DNA from 4 places in the Glutamicibacter sp. MCAF14 genome. Region 1 is predicted to be linked to each of the others. Evidence: riboswitches for the same ligand, from Rfam matches in the RefSeq annotation. Region 1 holds a riboswitch; each other region holds the start of a gene.
The links. A riboswitch is a leader RNA that binds a small molecule or an ion and turns the genes downstream of it on or off. The one in region 1 is predicted to bind S-adenosylmethionine.

Region 1 (4,206 bases):
GTCATTGCGCACTTCCTGCTCGATGCCATCGGGTTCGTCGGCTATGCACTGATTGGGCCGGCCATCGGAATCGGCCAATAGTGCCGTTATGCTGGGCTGATGCAGATTACCGAGCTGAGCGAGAAATACCTCCACCAAGCTGTTGACTTGTGGGAAGCCACCGGGCTGACTCGTCCGTGGAATGATCCGCTCGCTGACGCTCGACGGGCTTTGCACGAACCCACCTCTACGGTGCTGGCCATGATCGAAAATGATCAGGTTGTGGGCACTGCGATGACTGGCCATGACGGGCACCGCGGTTGGCTCTACTACGTTGCAGTGGATCCGCGCAGGCAGGGCAATGGCCTGGGCAGGTCCTTGGTGGATGCGGCCAGCTTGTGGCTGCGAGAACGGGCAGTGCCCAAGGTGCAGCTCATGGTCCGCAGCGAAAACGCTGCCGTCATCGATTTCTATGAACGCCTGGGCTTTGAAGACCAGCAGGTCGTTGTCTTGGGCCGGCGTCTGGACCAGTCTGAGGCAAGAGCCGGAAAAGAATGAAGGCGGGGACGCCATTGGCCCCGCCTTCGTGAGTTCATTTTTGAACTTCTTACAGCACCACGGTGCCGGACTCGGTTTCAAAGGTTACCGACATGATGCCCGGAGTGCCATTCGGAGCTTCATATTGCATGGTGACAGCTCCCAAATTGACGTTCTGCGGCTGGCCGAGCCAATCCAGCACCCGTTCGCGCGAACCGGCGATGGCTATCTCGCTGATGGCACCAACCGGTTCAAGCGACTTGGACGGATGCAGGTCCTCAGTACCGTCATCCCATGAGATCAGGTATGGGCACTGCGGGTCGGCGATCAGGCCCTTGATACCAATTTGCTGCCAGGTCAGTTCGCGGCCATCAGGGAACTTGCGGTTGCCAGGCACTGACTTGCGGCCCAGGCGGTCTTCGGCGCTGGATAGATCCTCCACCGAGACGCACCAGCCCATCCAGCCACCGCCGAGTTCCGAGCGGGCGCGAACAGCCTGTCCGAAGGGTGCCTTGTCGCTGGCCGGGTGGTTCAGCACCTCGACTACTTCCAAGTACTGGCCGTGCTTGAGCGGGAAGATGACATTGCGTGTTCCGAATCGTGGATGCACGCCACCCTTGACGAACTCCAAGCCGAGCGACTCGGAGATTCTTTGCGCGGTTGGCATCAGCCCATCAGGGCCGCATGCATAACTTACGTGATCTAGCCTCATCATGTGCCCATCATGGCAACATGTGATGGCAGTCTCTACTTAGGTAACCCTAAGCGGGGCGAATGCTATCGAATAGTCTGCGGAAAAGTCCTCAAAAATACGGAATATGACCGATTGAGTCCAAGGCCAAGCGCCTGCATTGCAAAGATCTTCGGTTCTCGGGCAAACTGGATGCAGGTCATGAGTCCCAGTAACAAGCCCCGGCTTACTGGGCGGCAACCCTCCACCGCGGTGGGGTGCCCCGGGTGAAGACCTGGCCCTTGAATGCGCAAGGCATCAAGGACAAGCGCGGGTTACCCCTGGAAGTTCTCTCGATACGGTGCTTCCTGTCGGTGTCTTTTCAGTGGCGTACCCCCATAGTCATGAAACGCTATTTGGAGGAAACCATGAGCAGCAACTGGTCATTTGAAACCCGTCAGATCCACTCCGGCCAGACCCCGGATCCGACAACTGGAGCACGAGCTCTCCCTATTTTCCAGACCACTTCTTTCGTCTTCCCTAGCGCCAAGAGCGCTGCTGCGCGATTCGCGCTGCAGGAATTGGAGCCGATCTACACGCGTATCGGAAACCCGACGACTGACGCAGTGGAAACCCGCATTGCCGACCTTGAAGGCGGTGTCGGAGCACTGCTGCTCTCTTCGGGACAGGCAGCAACCACCTTCGCCATCTTGAACTTGGCCGAGGCCGGCGACCACCTGGTTGCCAGCCCAAGCCTTTACGGCGGAACGCAGAACCTGCTCAAGCACACCCTGAAGCGCCTGGGCATCGAGGTCACCTTCGTCTCTGATCCGGATAACCTCGATGAATGGCGTGCCGCGGTCCGCCCGAACACCAAGGCATTCTTCGGAGAGAGCATCTCCAATCCGCGTCAGGATGTCCTGAATATCGAGGACATTTCGGCCATCGCCCACGAAGCCGGCGTGCCGCTGCTGGTGGACAACACCCTGGCCACCCCGTACCTGATCCGCCCGATCGAGTGGGGCGCGGATATCGTGATCCATTCGGCCACCAAATTCCTTGGCGGCCACGGAAATGCCATCGCAGGCGTCATCGTGGATTCGGGCAAATTCGACTTCGGCAAGGATGCGGAACGCTTCCCAGGATTCAACACCCCGGATGAGTCCTACAACGGCCTGGTCTTCGCCCGCGACCTGGGTGTCAATGGCATCCTGGGCGCGAATCTGGCCTACATCCTCAAGGCCCGTGTGCAGCTGCTGCGCGACTTGGGCGCCTCGGTTGCACCGTTCAATGCTTTCCTGATCGCCCAGGGGCTGGAAACCTTGTCGCTGCGCATTGAGCGCCACGGCCAGAACGCCGTCGAGGTTGCCAACTGGCTCGAAGCCCGCGGCGAAGTGCGCAAGGTCGCTTACGCAGGCCTGAAGTCCTCGCCTTGGTACGAGCGTGCGCAGAAGTACAGCGACCAGGGCGCTGGCTCGGTCATCGCCTTCGAATTGGAAGGCGGCTCAGAAGCAGGCCAGGCCTTCGTCGACGCGCTGGTGCTGCACTCCAACGTGGCGAATATCGGCGACGTGCGCTCCTTGGTCATCCACCCGGCCTCCACGACCCACGCGCAGCTTTCCGAGGCCGAGCAGGTTGCCGCTGGCGTCAGCCCGGGACTGGTGCGCCTGAGCGTTGGGCTGGAGAACATCAAGGACATTCTGGCCGATTTGGAACTGGGCTTCGCAGCTGTCGGCGCCCTTGAGAACAAGGAACTGCAGGAAACTCTCTAGGCATGGCATCCATTGTGACTACTGAAGATACTCTTCGCGCCGAAGAGCTCGCTGGCGGACAAGACGGCATTTTGCGTCGTAGTTCCGTGGGGGAGCACTGCTTTGAATTTGGCGGATACCTTCCCGAGGTGGAGCTGGGCTTTGAAACCTGGGGAACCCTAGCTGCCGACGGTTCCAACGCGGTACTGGTGATGCATGCACTGACCGGTGACGCGCACGTTGCCCAGGGCGATTCGCAAAGCGACGGCTGGTGGGAAGGTTTCGTGGGCCCTGGCGCCACGATTGACACCAATGAGTACTTCGTCGTGTCCATCAACATGGTGGGCGGTTGCAATGGATCCACCGGCCCGGCGTCCCTGGATGAGCAAGGCGTGCCCTACGGTTCGCGCTTCCCGTTCGTGACCATCAAGGACTCGGTGCGCCTCGAAGCGCGTCTGGCCAAGCAGCTGGGAATTGATTCCTGGCATGCGGTCATCGGTGGTTCGATGGGCGGGGCGCGTGCTCTGGAGTACGCGGTGCAGTTCCCGCAGCAGGTGAAGAATCTGGTGGTGATGGCATCCAGCGCGCAGGCAACTGCCGAGCAAATCGCCTTCGCCCAGGTGCAGACCCAGTCCATCCGCTTGGATCCGCACTTCTGCAATGGCGATTACTACGGCAATGAGGCCCGCCCGGACGCTGGTCTGGGTTTGGCCCGCCGCCTGGCCCACATCACCTATCGTTCTGAAGCCGAGCTCGAAACCCGTTTCTCGCGCAACCCGCAGGAAGGCGAGAAGCCAACGGGCCAGCTCGACGGAGCGCGTGGGCGCTACCAGGTGGAAAGCTATTTGGATCACCAAGCCAGCAAGCTGGTGAATCGCTTTGATGCCAACAGCTATCTCGTGCTCACCGAAGCGCTGATGAGCCACGATGTGGCTCGCGGCCATGAATCCTTGGAAGCTGCGTTGGCCCGCTTGGCGAAAGTCAACGTGGTAGTTGCAGCGGTGACCAGTGACCGCCTGTACTTCCCAGAGCAGTCGGTGAAACTGGCTTCGTCGCTGGCTAAGCCGAAACCTGTGCACTACATTGATTCGCCCATCGGACATGATGGCTTCCTGACCGATGCCAAGCAGCTCGATGGGGTCCTTCGGACGTTGGTATTCGGAGACTGATCATCGGCCGCGTAGCCGGATCGCTTGTAAAGCCAGAAGCAGTTCCACCAGTTATCGGTGGAACTGCTTCTGGCTTTTACTAGCTAATTTGCGCTGTCGC
Region 2 (4,206 bases), on a different contig from region 1:
GCCACCAGTCGATGCTCAACTTATGGATGCGAATTGTTTCGCCTTGGACCGTGCCCAGTTCCCCGGCTTCCGTGATCAGCTGGCGCAGCTGAGTGAAGTCGGCACCAGCAATCGGGATGACCGTCAGGTCATCCAAGATGAGGTATTCGTCTTGCTTGGTCAAGGCCTCCAGCAACTGGGCGAACGGAACCTTGATGTCATCGATAAGCACTACCACCGACAGGTCGAACCAGTCTCCGGTGCTTTCCCCAGCTTCAACGCTGACGGTGGCTGGCTCATGATTGATCCGGTACTTCGGGAGCCTGTTCTGCTCTTCAATGACCACATCGGGATGCTCGGCCAGCAGTGGCAAGGCGTAGACCAAGAACTCGATGGACTCGGAGGTGGTGAATTTCTTGGACGGGAAAATACCCGAAGAAGTCAGTTGGCCCAAGGAAGCCTGGGCACCGAGCTTGTCCTGGACCGAATCGGCGATCTCCTTTTCGACTGCACGCTGGCGCGGTCCCTTGCTGGTGTATTCCCACGAATAGCGCACGGTTAGTGGAGTTTGGATGCTCTCCAACCAGACCTTGAGGCTAGGACGTGCTGGAACCGGAATCGGGTAGCTTTCATCTTCGCTTTTCAACGGTGCCATGAGGCGCAACCGGTCCAGATGCTGTTGTTCAAAAAGCCCGATGCTTTGCTGCGGAACGGTTTGCGCTCCGGATTCAATGAATGTCGCCAGTTCCTTCGTCACCGGTTCAGCAAATAGTGCCAAACCGATTTGCTTCGACTTCGGCAAGGGGCTGGAGGCATAGGCCAGCAAGGTTGGAGGGTTGCCTATCGGCAGCAGGTAGGTATGCTCTGCCCTTGGTCCACGCAGTTTGCCTTTCATGACCAGCCCATATTCACCGCGCCGCAAATCCACATGGGCCAGGGCTGGCTGCTCGCTGAACTCTACTGGCACTTTGGCCGCTGAACCGCCGTTGACGATCTGCACCCCGGCTTCGCGTAGGGATTCAAAGGCATCCAGCAGGTCCTGGCCGGGCAGGTTCATCAGCGAGATCCAGTCCTTGGGATCCCAGGAATGGCGGTAGGTATCTTGTTCTACGTGCTCGCGCAGCCGGTCCAGTTCAACCAGCGCACGGCGCTGCTTCTTGGAAAATCGCGCGTCGAAGGCCACGCTGCGCCAGCTGACCCCGGTCTGGATCCACGGGCTCTTGGTGCCCTGTCGGGCTGGGCGGGCTTGCAGGCTCAGAGCGTCTTCTCCGCCGTAGCGTGGTTCACTGATCACCTTGAGGATCAGTCCCAGCGGTTCTTCGGCTGCCAGCGGTTCATCAACAATAGTTGGAAGCAACCGGTCCAAGGTGCGTTCCCACTGCGGCTTGCTGTTGCGTTTCCACGCGTGGGGGTCCACCCCGGAATCAGAAACGTAGAAGCCTTGGTCCTCTTCGGTGGTCACCTCGATGAGCAAGGCGGCGACATCTTCACAAGACTGCACACCTGGGTGCTTCCCGCAAAAGCTACTGAAGCTGATATTGCCCTCGGTGATTTCCAGCTGGGCCATCACCGAATCGCGCAGCACCATGCCGGAGATGCGGGTGGAGCCGGGTTGCATGACCCGGTTGGCAATCTGCACTTTTCCGGAATCGCACAGGAACTGGCCCAAGTCGTATTCGGATTCGGTCACCAGGGTCTGGGCCGCAGAAAGTGTCAGCTGGAATTCCATACTCGCCGTTCATTGATCGTGCAGTAGATGCCCGAAAGCTAAATTCCATCTTAGCCAGCTCCCCGACAAGATGCTTAGTGAAGAAAAGTTACCCCGCCCTTTACTCACAGGCAACGTGGCCGGTAGAAAAGAACCATTGAATCACGAGTTCCACTGCTTGAGCCCTGGCTGAGTGGACGGCAACCCTCCTTCGTCATTGTGCGGGGTGCCCCAGGTGAAGATTCGACGCATCTTGACCGCCAAGGTGCGTAAGCGATGGCGCCCCTTGCGCCAGAAAGGGGATTAATTCCCATGACTAACGCAGCATCTACCCTCAGCATTTCCGAGGACCGCGCCCAGCGCCTGCAAGAAGCAGGCCATGGCTGGGGCGAACGCATTTCAGCCGCCCCGCAAAGCGCCAAGCTGACGTTCACCGTCGAAGGCGAGGGCTTCGATTCGGTAGCCAGCAACATTGTGTCCGGCAAGCATTCCTTCCAGGTCGATGAGCCTGCCGCATTGGGTGGCAACGACGTGGCCGCCAGCCCAGTGGAATACGCGCTGGGCGCACTCATTTCCTGCCAAGTCGTGGTCTACCGCTTGTATGCCCAGAACCTTGGCATCCAGGTGGACGACGTGAAGATTGTGGCCAATGGCCACCTCGATGTCCGCGGCCTGTTCGGCATCGACAAGGCCATCCGTCCGAGCTTCTCCTCTGTGGATCTGGACATCCAGATTGCCGGCCCGGAATCGGCCGAACGCTATGAGGAGCTGCGCCAGGCAGTGGACGCCCACTGCCCCGTGCTGGATTTGTTCGCCAACCCGGTACCGGTGCGTACCGCGGTGAGCATTGCAGCGGCCAATTAACGTCCGCTAAACCAAACAAGTAGCCGCCGCGAGCCCTGGCTTCGGGGCTGCGGCGGCGCACTTGCGGTAAAGGCGGGCTACTTCCCGAGGAAGTTCAGCAAGACCTTGCCGGACTTCGAAGAATTCTTGGCTGTTTCAAAGGCTTCGAGGCCCTCGGCCACCGGGAATTCGTGGGTTACCGCCGCGGAAATCTGCAATGAGCCATCGGCCAGGGCAGCAAGCACCTGGTCGATTTCGCCGTTGAAGCGGAAGGACCCGGCAAGTTCCAGCTCGCGGGTAATCGCCAGGGAAATCAGTGCAGGCTGCTCTCCCGAAGGCAGCAACCCGACCATGACCACGCGCCCGCCGCGCACAGCACCGCGCACCGCCGAGGCCAATCCGCGGTAATTGCCGCTGGCCTCGATCACCACATCGGCGTTCACCTTGGCAATTGCATCCTGGTCATCGGCACGCAAGGTGGATGTGGCACCCAGTTCCTTGGCAATTTCCAGCGGCTTATCGTGCATGTCCACCGCGATGATTTCTTCGGCTCCGGCACGCTTGAGCACGGCCACGGCCAGCGCTCCGATCGGGCCAGCGCCAATGACCAACGCCTTCTTGCCGGCAACCTCGCCGGCTCGCGATACCGCGTGCCAAGCCACTGCGGCTGGCTCGGCCAGCGCAGCGTCGCGCAGCGACAGTCCGGCAGGCAGTTCGCGAAGCATCCGGGAGGGCAGATTCACCTCGCGCGCAAAGGCGCCCTGGGTATGCGGGTAGCGGGCAGCCGAGCCCAGGTAGGTGCATCCCGGTGAAAGGTTCGGGCAGGCCTCCGGATAAGGTTCCCCGGTCTCCCCTGGTGTTGCAGGGTGCACCGCAACTTTGGTTCCGGCTGGCGGACCGCTGCCGTCGGCGGCAGCCTGGATGACGGTGCCGACGATCTCGTGCCCCAGAACCATCGGGGCCTTGAGGATGGATTCCCCAGCGGCTCCGTGGCTCCAGTAGTGCAGGTCCGATCCGCAGATGCCTCCGTAGGCAATGGCTACGCGTGCCTCATTTGCTGCCGGTGCTGGCAGCTCGATCTGCTCGATGCGCAGGTCCCCGGCCGCGTGCGCCACGACGGCCAAGGTCATGTTGGACAGGGTGCTAGACGACAACGCTCATGCCTCCGTCGATGAAAATGGTTTGCCCGTTCACGTAGTTCGATCCACCCGAGGCCAACCACACTGCTGGGCCTGCCAGGTCCTCGACGGTTCCCCAACGGCCAGCCGGGGTGCGGCCCAGGATCCAGGAGTTGAATTTCTCGTCATCCACCAGATTCTGCGTCATTTCGGTGTGGATATAGCCCGGTGCGATGCCGTTGATCTGAAGTCCTGCTCCGGCCCATTCTGCGGTCATGGCGCGGGTGAGATTGCGCAGTCCGCCCTTGGCCGCGGTGTAGGCGGAGATGGTGGGTCGGGCCAGGTCGGTTTGCACCGAACAGATGTTGATGATCTTGCCTTCGCCGCGTTCTACCATGCCATGTGCGACTTCTCGGCCTACTAAGAAGGCGCTGGTGAGGTTGGTATCGATCACGCGCTGCCAGTCGGCGACTTCCAGTTCCAGCATAGGCACGCGGTGCTGGATGCCTGCGTTGTTCACCAGAATGCGGATGGGGCCGATGGTCTTTTCGATGGCGG
Region 3 (4,206 bases), on a different contig from region 1:
GCCGCGATCCTTGCCGCCTTTGCCTACCGCATCCCGCTGGCTGAAGTAGCATCGACGGTCACCACGGCCTTCGGCAGCACCATGGGCAATATCGGCTTGGTGATTCTCTTCGGTACGATGATCGGCGTCATTCTGGAGAAATCCGGCGCGGCGATCTCCATGGCAGATGCACTGATCAAGGTTCTGGGTACACGATTCCCCAACCTGACCCTGTCGATCATCGGCTACATCGTTTCCATTCCGGTTTTCTGCGACTCGGGCTACGTGGTCCTTAACTCCCTTCGCAAAGCCATCACCTTGCGCACCGGTGTCTCGGCGCTGGCGACTTCTATCGCGCTGATGACCGGCCTGTATGCCACCCACACGATGGTGCCGCCAACTCCGGGCCCGTTGGCTGCGGCAGAAAGCATCGGCATTGCCGAGAATCTGGGTTTGATCATTGCAGTCGGACTGCCAGTTGCCGCGATCTCGGCCCTTGCAGGCTTGGCCTACGCCAGCCGGTTCAACAAGTCCAAGTGGACCCCGCTGCCCAGCGACGACGAGCATGACATCGCCGAACTCGACTACGAGCAGCTGCGTGCAAGCTTCGGCAAATTGCCTAGGCCGGCGATGGCATTCATGCCGATCCTTGTTCCCCTGGTACTGATCTGTGCCGCCTCCATTGCAAAGCTGCCATCGCACCCTATTGGCGAGGGAACGGCACTTGAGATCCTTTCCTTCCTTGGTACTCCGGTTATCGCGCTGATCTTCGGCCTGTTTGCCGCGACCTTCCTGTTGCGCGGTGGCAACAAGCTGTCGGTCTTCAATGAGCAGATGAAGGAAGCGGTGCGCACCGCCGCTCCGATCTTGCTGATCACAGGCGCCGGCGCTGGCTTCGGCGCGGTACTGGCCGCTTCGGACCTGACCACGATCCTTTCCGATTCACTCAGCGGACTGGGCTTGGGCCTGGCCGTGCCATTCTTGATCGCTGCTGCGCTGAAGTCCGCGCAGGGCTCGTCCACCGTTTCAATGGTGACCACTTCTGCTCTGGTCGCCCCGATGCTCGGTTCGCTTGGCTTGGATTCGCAGCTGGGCATGGTGCTTACCGTGCTGGCTGTCGGTGCCGGTGCAATGGTTGTTTCGCATGCAAACGACTCGTACTTCTGGGTTGTTTCGCAACTCAGCCGGATTCCGGTCATCACCGCGTATAAGACCTTGAGCGTGGCGACCGCCATCCAAGGCACTGCGGCGTTTGTGACCGTACTGATTCTCGGAGCCGTACTGCTGTAGTAGGACGCTGACCGCGCAAGCAACGGATCGCACCATCTGCCGATGGTGCGATCCGTTGCTTTAAGCATGTGTCTGAAATTGGTAGCCGAAGAGCGAAGGCCTGCCCGCTAGACGCGTCGCGCGGCCTTGTTCGCTTTGGCAGCCGAGACCATCAGCAACACGATAATGGCCAGATAACCTGCGCCGGTCGTGGCGAAGGCGAAACCGAACTGGCCCAGCACGCAGAGAATCGCTGCACCGGCCAGCATGGCCCAGCCTGCCCATGAAGCCGCGGCCATCAGCGGCGCAGCCTTCCGATGCCCTGCCAGCCAGACCTCGTCGCTGGCCAAGGTATGGCGCGTCTTGATGCCGATGGCCGCATTGCGCGCGAGCTTTCCATCCCGGGCCATGGGTGCGAGGAACGCTGCCACCAAAGTGATGCCCAGCAACCCGAGCATGAAGGGGATGACGCCTGCTGGATCCACGTTCCACCTGTTCTGACTATTCGCCGTGAACAGCCATCCTATTCGGAGGCAGAGCAGTTCCCGAGTTCAAATTTCGTCATTCAAGGGTCATATGACGGCCGCGCTGCCATCGATCAGGCAGGCAGGAGGCTCGAAGATGACGTATTTTGTCCTGCCGTTCCCTCGTATGACAGTGCCCTTCCAAGACTGCTGCCGGCAGTGGTTGACTCGGAGCACAACCCATCCAGAGCGGCTGAGAGACCTGGCTCCGCGACGCCGCAGCAAGCCTGCATCCCGCAGGTAGTGCTAACGCCAGGATCGATGGAACTTCCGGGCCACGAAGTGTGAACTTCTGTTCGGGATCCCTCGGTTCAATATTTCCACGAGAGGGACGGCATGACTCGCACTCGACCGAACACCTTAAAATTTCTTGCCACAGCCATGGCAGCAGTAACACTGCTTACCGGTTGCTCGCTAAAGGAGCCACGCCCAGAATTAGCGCCGGTTGCGGCGCAAAGCAGCAACCCGCAAGAGGAGCAGAGTATTGACGATGTCCCTTCACTCGAGGGCAAAAAAGTTGGCATCGCTGCCAAAGACATCCTGCACGACTACTCGCGTGTGATCTACCAGCAAATCCAAGAACGAGTCGAAGAGCTTGGCGGAGAAGTCATCGCTACCCAGGCCGAGGCCAAAGATGAGAAGCACGTCTCTGACGTGGAAAACCTGATTACCCAGTCTCCAGACGTCATCGTGGTGATCTTGGGTGATGCGCAAACGCTCACCCCTGCCTTGGCTAAAGTGGACGCCGCCGGGATCCCACTGTTCACCATCGACTTCCAGAGTGAATACTCGAAGAACAATGTCACTAGCGACAACTGGAACGTAGGAACCACGTTAGCTCGCACCATGGCCGAGGACCTCCATGGCAAGGGCAAGATCCTAGTATTCAATGGCTTCCCCGGCGTGACTCCCTGCCGGATTCGATACAACAGCTTGAACTTGGTTCTCGAAGATTATCCAAACATCGAGAAGATCTCCCCTGAACTGCAGGACAAGTACGAGGGCACTATTGAAGATGCCAAAAACCAGATTCAGGATCAGCTGCGCAGGCTGCCAGCAGGTGAAATTGACGCAATCTGGTCTTGCTGGGATATGCCGCTGATTGGTGCTGCGCAGGCCATAGACCCTACGGATAACGACATCAAGCTCTACGGTGTGGACGCAGAACCTGGAGCCTTGGATTTGATCGCGAATCCAGAGAGCTCATACCAATTCACAGTCGCCCAACCCATCAAGCAAATGGCCACAACCTCGGCCGCGAATATCGCATTGTTCCTTGATGGACAAACTGATCGGGTTCCGAATACCAGCTATGTCGAGCCAATTTTCGTCGACAAGGAAAACGTGAATCAGGTGCGCAATGACAACGGGATCTAATGAACTGCTGAGCATGGCCGGCATACGTAAATCTTTTGGCGCCGTCACTGTGCTCGACAATGTCCAACTTCGACTGCGGGCTGGCGAAGTACTCGGGTTGGTGGGCGAGAATGGCGCAGGAAAATCCACTCTGATAAAAATCCTCACAGGGCTGTACACCCTAGACTCTGGGCAGATTGACCTTGCTGGGCAGGCTGTCCAAATTCGCCGACCGGCCGACGCCGAAGCATTGGGCATTGAAGTCATCCATCAGGACCGTCACCTGGCCGGTCGCTTGACCGTCGCCGAACAACTGTATCTGGGAACTACCAAGAGCCGTGGACTCTGGCGCCGTGAGCGTAGCGTGCAAGAAGCAGCTCGGGCCGACATCTTGCGAACCACCGGTCAGGAGCTGGATACGGCGGCTTTCGTTGATGAGCTGAGTGTTGCTCAGCAACAACTGATCCAAATAGCCCGTGCAGTGTTGGCCGAACCCAAAGTGCTGATCCTGGACGAGCCGACCGCGCCGTTGGCCAATGACGAAGTCGCACAGCTTTTCGGCACCATCCGCCACCTGCGCGATCGTGGTGTAGGAATTATTTTCATCTCGCACTACCTGCAAGAACTGCAGCAGATTACCGATCGGATCACGGTGTTGCGCAACGGCAAGAATGCCGGCGATGCCAGCTTCGCGGACGGGGACAGCATTGAAGATGTCATCGGCTTGATGCTAGGTAATCAGGTCAATGAATTCTCACATCAGAAGCACGAGGTACGTCCTGTTCAGGGCGAGCCTGCCCTCGAACTGGTGGACCTGTCGGTCGCTGGCAAGTTGGGCAACATCAATCTCGCGGTAGCCCCCGGAGAAATCGTCGCCGTCACGGGATTGGTGGGATCAGGTATTGAGGTGCTCGCCGATGCGATCACCGGCCTCCATTCACACACGGGCTCTGCCGTGTTGCACGGTCGACCGGTGACTTCTGCAGCTGACTTTGTCGCTCGTGCCGGCGCCTACGTCCCATCGAATCGACACCAAGATGGAATCTTCTTGCGCAACACCGTGCGTGAGAATATTGCC
Region 4 (4,206 bases), on a different contig from region 1:
CTAGAACAAGGTTGCCCCCTGTTCAGCGAAGTGAGGGTTCTCCAGTTTCAACAGCTCGCTCTTGGCCTCAAGCCCGCCGAGGTAGCCGCCCAGCGACCCATCGGTGCGCAGCACCCGGTGGCAGGGCAGCACGATGGGAATCGGGTTGGTGGCGCATGCTGAGCCAACGGCACGCACGGCTTTGGGCTTGCCGATCTGCTGCGCCATCTGGGCGTAGCTGCAAGTTTGCCCATAGGCGATCTGCCCGAGCTGAAGCTGCACCTGCCGACGGAAATCGGTGGAGAGCGTCAGGTCCAGGGCCAGTTCGAACCCTTGGCGCTGGCCGGAGAAGTATTCATCGAGCTGCCGGGCTGCGGCATCCAGGCGCTTCGCATCGCGCAGGATGCGCGAACCGAGCTTTTCGGAAAGCAGCTCCAGGATCCGGTCATGGTCCTCGGATTCGAAGGCGACGCGCGCCAGGCCGTTTTGCGTACTGGCCAGCAGCAGGCTTCCCAGCGGGCTGTCGACAATGCGGTAGGCAACATCCACCAGCGCCTGCTCGTGTGCCTGCGCGGCGAGCTTCTGGCCCAATGCGGCAAGGACCGCGGAATCCTCGGTGCCTGGTTCTTGCGCTTTGCTCTTGTTCATGGCTGCTCCCGCCATAGTTCGGATTCTCCCAGGCGGGCTCGCAAGTTCTTGATCCCGTCGGCGCCAGCGCGCCGCGCGGCTGCTTCGCTGCCGGAAATGATTCCGGCGATACCCGCGTAGCTCAGGCCGCCCAGGTACCGGTAGGCAATCACTTGCCGTTGCTTGGGCGGCAGCTGGTTGACCTCATGCCACAACTGCAGATTTTCCAGTTGCGCGCCGGGCCCCGGCCCGGAGTCCAAGGTGCCTTCCAGATCCATTTCGACCAGGCTTTCGGGCTTGTGCTTGCGCAACTCGTCGACGGCCTTGTTGCGTGCGATGCGCACCAGCCAGGCCGCAACGTTGGCATCTTCGGGCAGGTTCGGATAAGCCTTCAGCGCTGCGAGGAAGGTCTCGGACCAGGCATCCTGCGCGCGGTGCTCATCGAGCAGGGCGCGGCAGACCCGCAGCACGTTGAGCCCATATTCTTGGACTATCCGTTCAAACGGTGCTTGCATGGCTCTCCTGGAAGCTGGAGCCCGTCGTGGGCCTTCACCCTGTAAACGTACCGCGGGCCGGTTCCGTGAGCCGGTGCCCACAATTTTTCCCGCACCCCCGGATGGTGGCAAAGCCAGGCGCTAGAGTGCGACCAGATCCAGTTCATCGGCCAGCTGCTGCAATCGGTGCAAGTCAATATCCAGCACTTCACCGTTTTCCACGCCCCGCGCTTCCTTGGTTCCGGCCAGGGCATCACGGATGTTGCGCATAGTGGCGCCGTGGCTGACAATCATGATCTTCGTCCCGGCGTGCGCCTTGGCCAGTTCCAATAGCGTTGGGATCGCCCTGCTCAGGATATCCGCGCGCGGTTCAAGCTGGTCCTTGGCGGCGGCCGTCTCTTCTTCACTCACCTCGGCCATGATCCGGCCCTCCAACGGCCCGAAACCGCGTTCAATGAGTTCGGGGACGGCATCGCCGGTAGCAGCCCCGAGCTGCTCGGCCATCAACGTGGCAGTTTCCTGCGCGCGTTCCAGCGGAGAACCCAGAATCAGGCTCCAGCCCTGTCCGGCCAGCGCTCGCCCTGCCGCGCGGGCTTGCTCGCGTCCGGTCTCGTTCAACGGAATATCTGTGCGTCCTTGCAGGCGTCCTGCAAGGTTCCAATCTGTCTGCCCGTGCCGGACCAGCGCCAACGAAGTCTCCATGGCTCCAGCTTAGTGGTGGCGCTGCGGGTCGAATAATCTGTGAAAATATCCTCAATACGCAACGTTACGACTCATAGTTGGGTCACGAAGGGTCATGTTGCGAAGATTATTACACCATCCCGAGCGGCTGAGAGATCTGGTTCGTTGACGCCGCAGCAACCTGCCACATCCGGTGGCAACGGTGCTACCGCCAGAAACGATGCAGCCGCTTACCCGTTGTCCCACGGCAGGAAGCGACATTGATTCCGGGATTCCTGCCTCGATCGCGACCCGCAGTGCGGCGAGCGCGAACACCCAATCGACAAGGAGTCGTACGCCATCATGGCAGATCACAAGTTTGGATTCCGCACCCGCGCATTGCATGCCGGCGGCACCCCCGATGCCGAGCACGGCGCCCGCGCAGTGCCCATCTACCAGAGCACCTCGTTCGTGTTCAAGGACGCCGATGACGCAGCCAACCTCTTCGCCCTGCAGAAGTACGGCAATATCTACTCGCGCATTGGCAACCCCACCGTGGCCGCTTTTGAAGAGCGCATGGCATCGCTGGAAGGCGGCATCGGCGCGGTAGCCACCGGTTCAGGCATGGCCGCAGAATTCGTTACCTTCGCCGCGCTGGCGCAGGCCGGAGACCACATCGTGGCGTCCTCCAAGCTCTACGGCGGCACCATCACCCAGCTCGATGTCTCGCTGCGCCGCTTCGGCATCGACACCACCTTCGTTTCCTCCAATGACCCAGCCGATTTCGAAGCGGCCATCCAGGAGAACACCAAGGCGGTCTATACCGAGATCGTGGCCAACCCATCGGGCGACATCGCCGACCTGAAGGGCCTGGCCGAGGTGGCGCACCGCCACAATCTCCCGCTGGTCGTCGACTCGACCCTCACTCCCCCATACATCCTGCGTCCCATCGAGCACGGCGCGGATATCGTCATCCACTCCGCCACTAAGTTCATCGGCGGGCACGGCACCACCTTGGGCGGCGTGGTCATCGAATCGGGCAAGTTCAACTGGGGCAACGGCAAGTTCCCCACGATGACCGAACCGGTAGCCAGCTACGGCAACGTCTCCTGGTGGGACAACTTCGGTGAATACGGCTTCCTGACCAAGCTGCGCAGCGAACAGCTGCGCGACTTCGGTCCCTCGCTGCCGGCGCAGTCAGCATTCCAGCTGCTGCAGGGCTTGGAAACCTTGCCGCAGCGCATGGACAACCACCTGTCCAACGCGAAGCAGGTAGCCGCCTGGCTGGAAGCCGATGAGCGCGTCACCTACGTGAACTACGCCGGTTTGGAATCCCACCCGCAGTACGCCCAGGCCAAGGAACTGCTGCCCATGGGCGTCGGCTCGGTCTTCAGCTTCGGGGTGAAGGGCGGGCGCGAAGCCGGCTCCAAGTTCATCGAAGCACTGCAGCTGGCCAGCCACCTGGCCAATATCGGCGATGCCCGCACCTTGGTGCTGCACCCGGCCTCCACCACCCACCAGCAGCTCAGCGCCGACCAGCTGGTCTCCGCCGGTGTGCCAGAAGATCTGATCCGCCTCTCGGTGGGCTTGGAAGACCTCGAGGACATCCTCTGGGATCTGGACCAGGCATTAACCGCTTCGCAAGAAGCTGTCGCTGGTGCCACCGAGGAATTTGCGGCACCGACCTATGACGGCGCTGCCTGCGCCATTCCTGCAGCATCGAAGGGAGCGAACTAATGAGCGCCGCTGAAACCACGTGGGAAGCTCCGGGAGCCGCACAGCGTCTGGAGATCCTGCGCCAAACCAAGACCATCGCGATTGTCGGCGCCTCGAACAAGCCATCGCGCGCGAGCTATTTCGTGGCGACCTACCTGCTGTCCTCGTCCAAGTACAAGGTGTACTTCATCAACCCGGTCCTGGATGAGATCCTGGGCCAGCCGGTTTACAAGTCGCTGGCCGACCTTCCGGAAACCCCGGATCTGGTCGAGGTCTTCCGCAAGCACGACGACCTGCCCACCGTGCTGGATGAGGCCCTGGCCGTAGGCGCGAAGACCCTGTGGCTGCAGCTGGGTTCATGGCATGAGGAAGTTGCCCACCGGGCCGAGGCTGCCGGCATGAATGTGGTGATGGACCGCTGCGTGAAGATCGAGCACGCCCGCTTCCACGGCGGCCTGCGCCTGGCTGGGTTCAACACCGGCGTGATTTCTTCCAAGCGCCAGGTGCTCGCCTAAGCGGTCTTGGATAATCCCACAAGGCAGCTGTGCCACCTTCACGGTGGCATGGCTGCCTTTTGTTGTGCGCAGAAGACTGCAACTAGCAGGATTTTATTTTCGCGATTAAGGAGCAGGCGCACCCGCGTCCACTTGGCTTAATATCCAACAAACCCAAACAAACACAGAAATTGCCAAATATTCACCACATTTTCGCTTGACGATGCCACGCATTC

Region 2: linked by a shared signal. The riboswitch ahead of AB4Y71_RS13925 (OsmC family protein) and the one ahead of AB4Y71_RS06530 (bifunctional o-acetylhomoserine/o-acetylserine sulfhydrylase) in region 1 are both predicted to bind S-adenosylmethionine.
Region 3: linked by a shared signal. The riboswitch ahead of AB4Y71_RS01290 (substrate-binding domain-containing protein) and the one ahead of AB4Y71_RS06530 (bifunctional o-acetylhomoserine/o-acetylserine sulfhydrylase) in region 1 are both predicted to bind S-adenosylmethionine.
Region 4: linked by a shared signal. The riboswitch ahead of AB4Y71_RS13120 (O-acetylhomoserine aminocarboxypropyltransferase/cysteine synthase family protein) and the one ahead of AB4Y71_RS06530 (bifunctional o-acetylhomoserine/o-acetylserine sulfhydrylase) in region 1 are both predicted to bind S-adenosylmethionine.

What each region holds. Positions count from the first base shown of each region.
Region 1 covers NZ_JBFREO010000003.1:235,673-239,878, reverse strand. Annotated here, with positions in the region: gene AB4Y71_RS06545 (CPBP family intramembrane glutamic endopeptidase) at 1-81, shown strand, start outside; gene AB4Y71_RS06540 (GNAT family acetyltransferase) at 100-537, shown strand; gene AB4Y71_RS06535 (VOC family protein) at 587-1,231, opposite strand; SAM riboswitch class IV at 1,405-1,523, shown strand; gene AB4Y71_RS06530 (bifunctional o-acetylhomoserine/o-acetylserine sulfhydrylase) at 1,615-2,958, shown strand; gene metX (homoserine O-acetyltransferase MetX) at 2,961-4,106, shown strand; gene AB4Y71_RS06520 (SGNH/GDSL hydrolase family protein) at 4,190-4,206, opposite strand, start outside.
Region 2 covers NZ_JBFREO010000006.1:78,350-82,555, forward strand. Annotated here, with positions in the region: gene AB4Y71_RS13920 (DEAD/DEAH box helicase) at 1-1,708, opposite strand, end outside; SAM riboswitch class IV at 1,848-1,969, shown strand; gene AB4Y71_RS13925 (OsmC family protein) at 2,000-2,551, shown strand; gene AB4Y71_RS13930 (L-idonate 5-dehydrogenase) at 2,629-3,660, opposite strand; gene AB4Y71_RS13935 (SDR family oxidoreductase) at 3,674-4,206, opposite strand, start outside.
Region 3 covers NZ_JBFREO010000001.1:275,323-279,528, forward strand. Annotated here, with positions in the region: gene AB4Y71_RS01280 (GntP family permease) at 1-1,269, shown strand, start outside; gene AB4Y71_RS01285 (SdpI family protein) at 1,377-1,733, opposite strand; SAM riboswitch class I at 1,950-2,040, shown strand; gene AB4Y71_RS01290 (substrate-binding domain-containing protein) at 2,154-3,149, shown strand; gene AB4Y71_RS01295 (sugar ABC transporter ATP-binding protein) at 3,133-4,206, shown strand, end outside.
Region 4 covers NZ_JBFREO010000005.1:233,653-237,858, forward strand. Annotated here, with positions in the region: gene AB4Y71_RS13105 (methylated-DNA--[protein]-cysteine S-methyltransferase) at 1-627, opposite strand; gene AB4Y71_RS13110 (RNA polymerase sigma factor) at 624-1,121, opposite strand; gene AB4Y71_RS13115 (histidine phosphatase family protein) at 1,242-1,802, opposite strand; SAM riboswitch class I at 1,914-2,008, shown strand; gene AB4Y71_RS13120 (O-acetylhomoserine aminocarboxypropyltransferase/cysteine synthase family protein) at 2,124-3,497, shown strand; gene AB4Y71_RS13125 (CoA-binding protein) at 3,497-3,991, shown strand.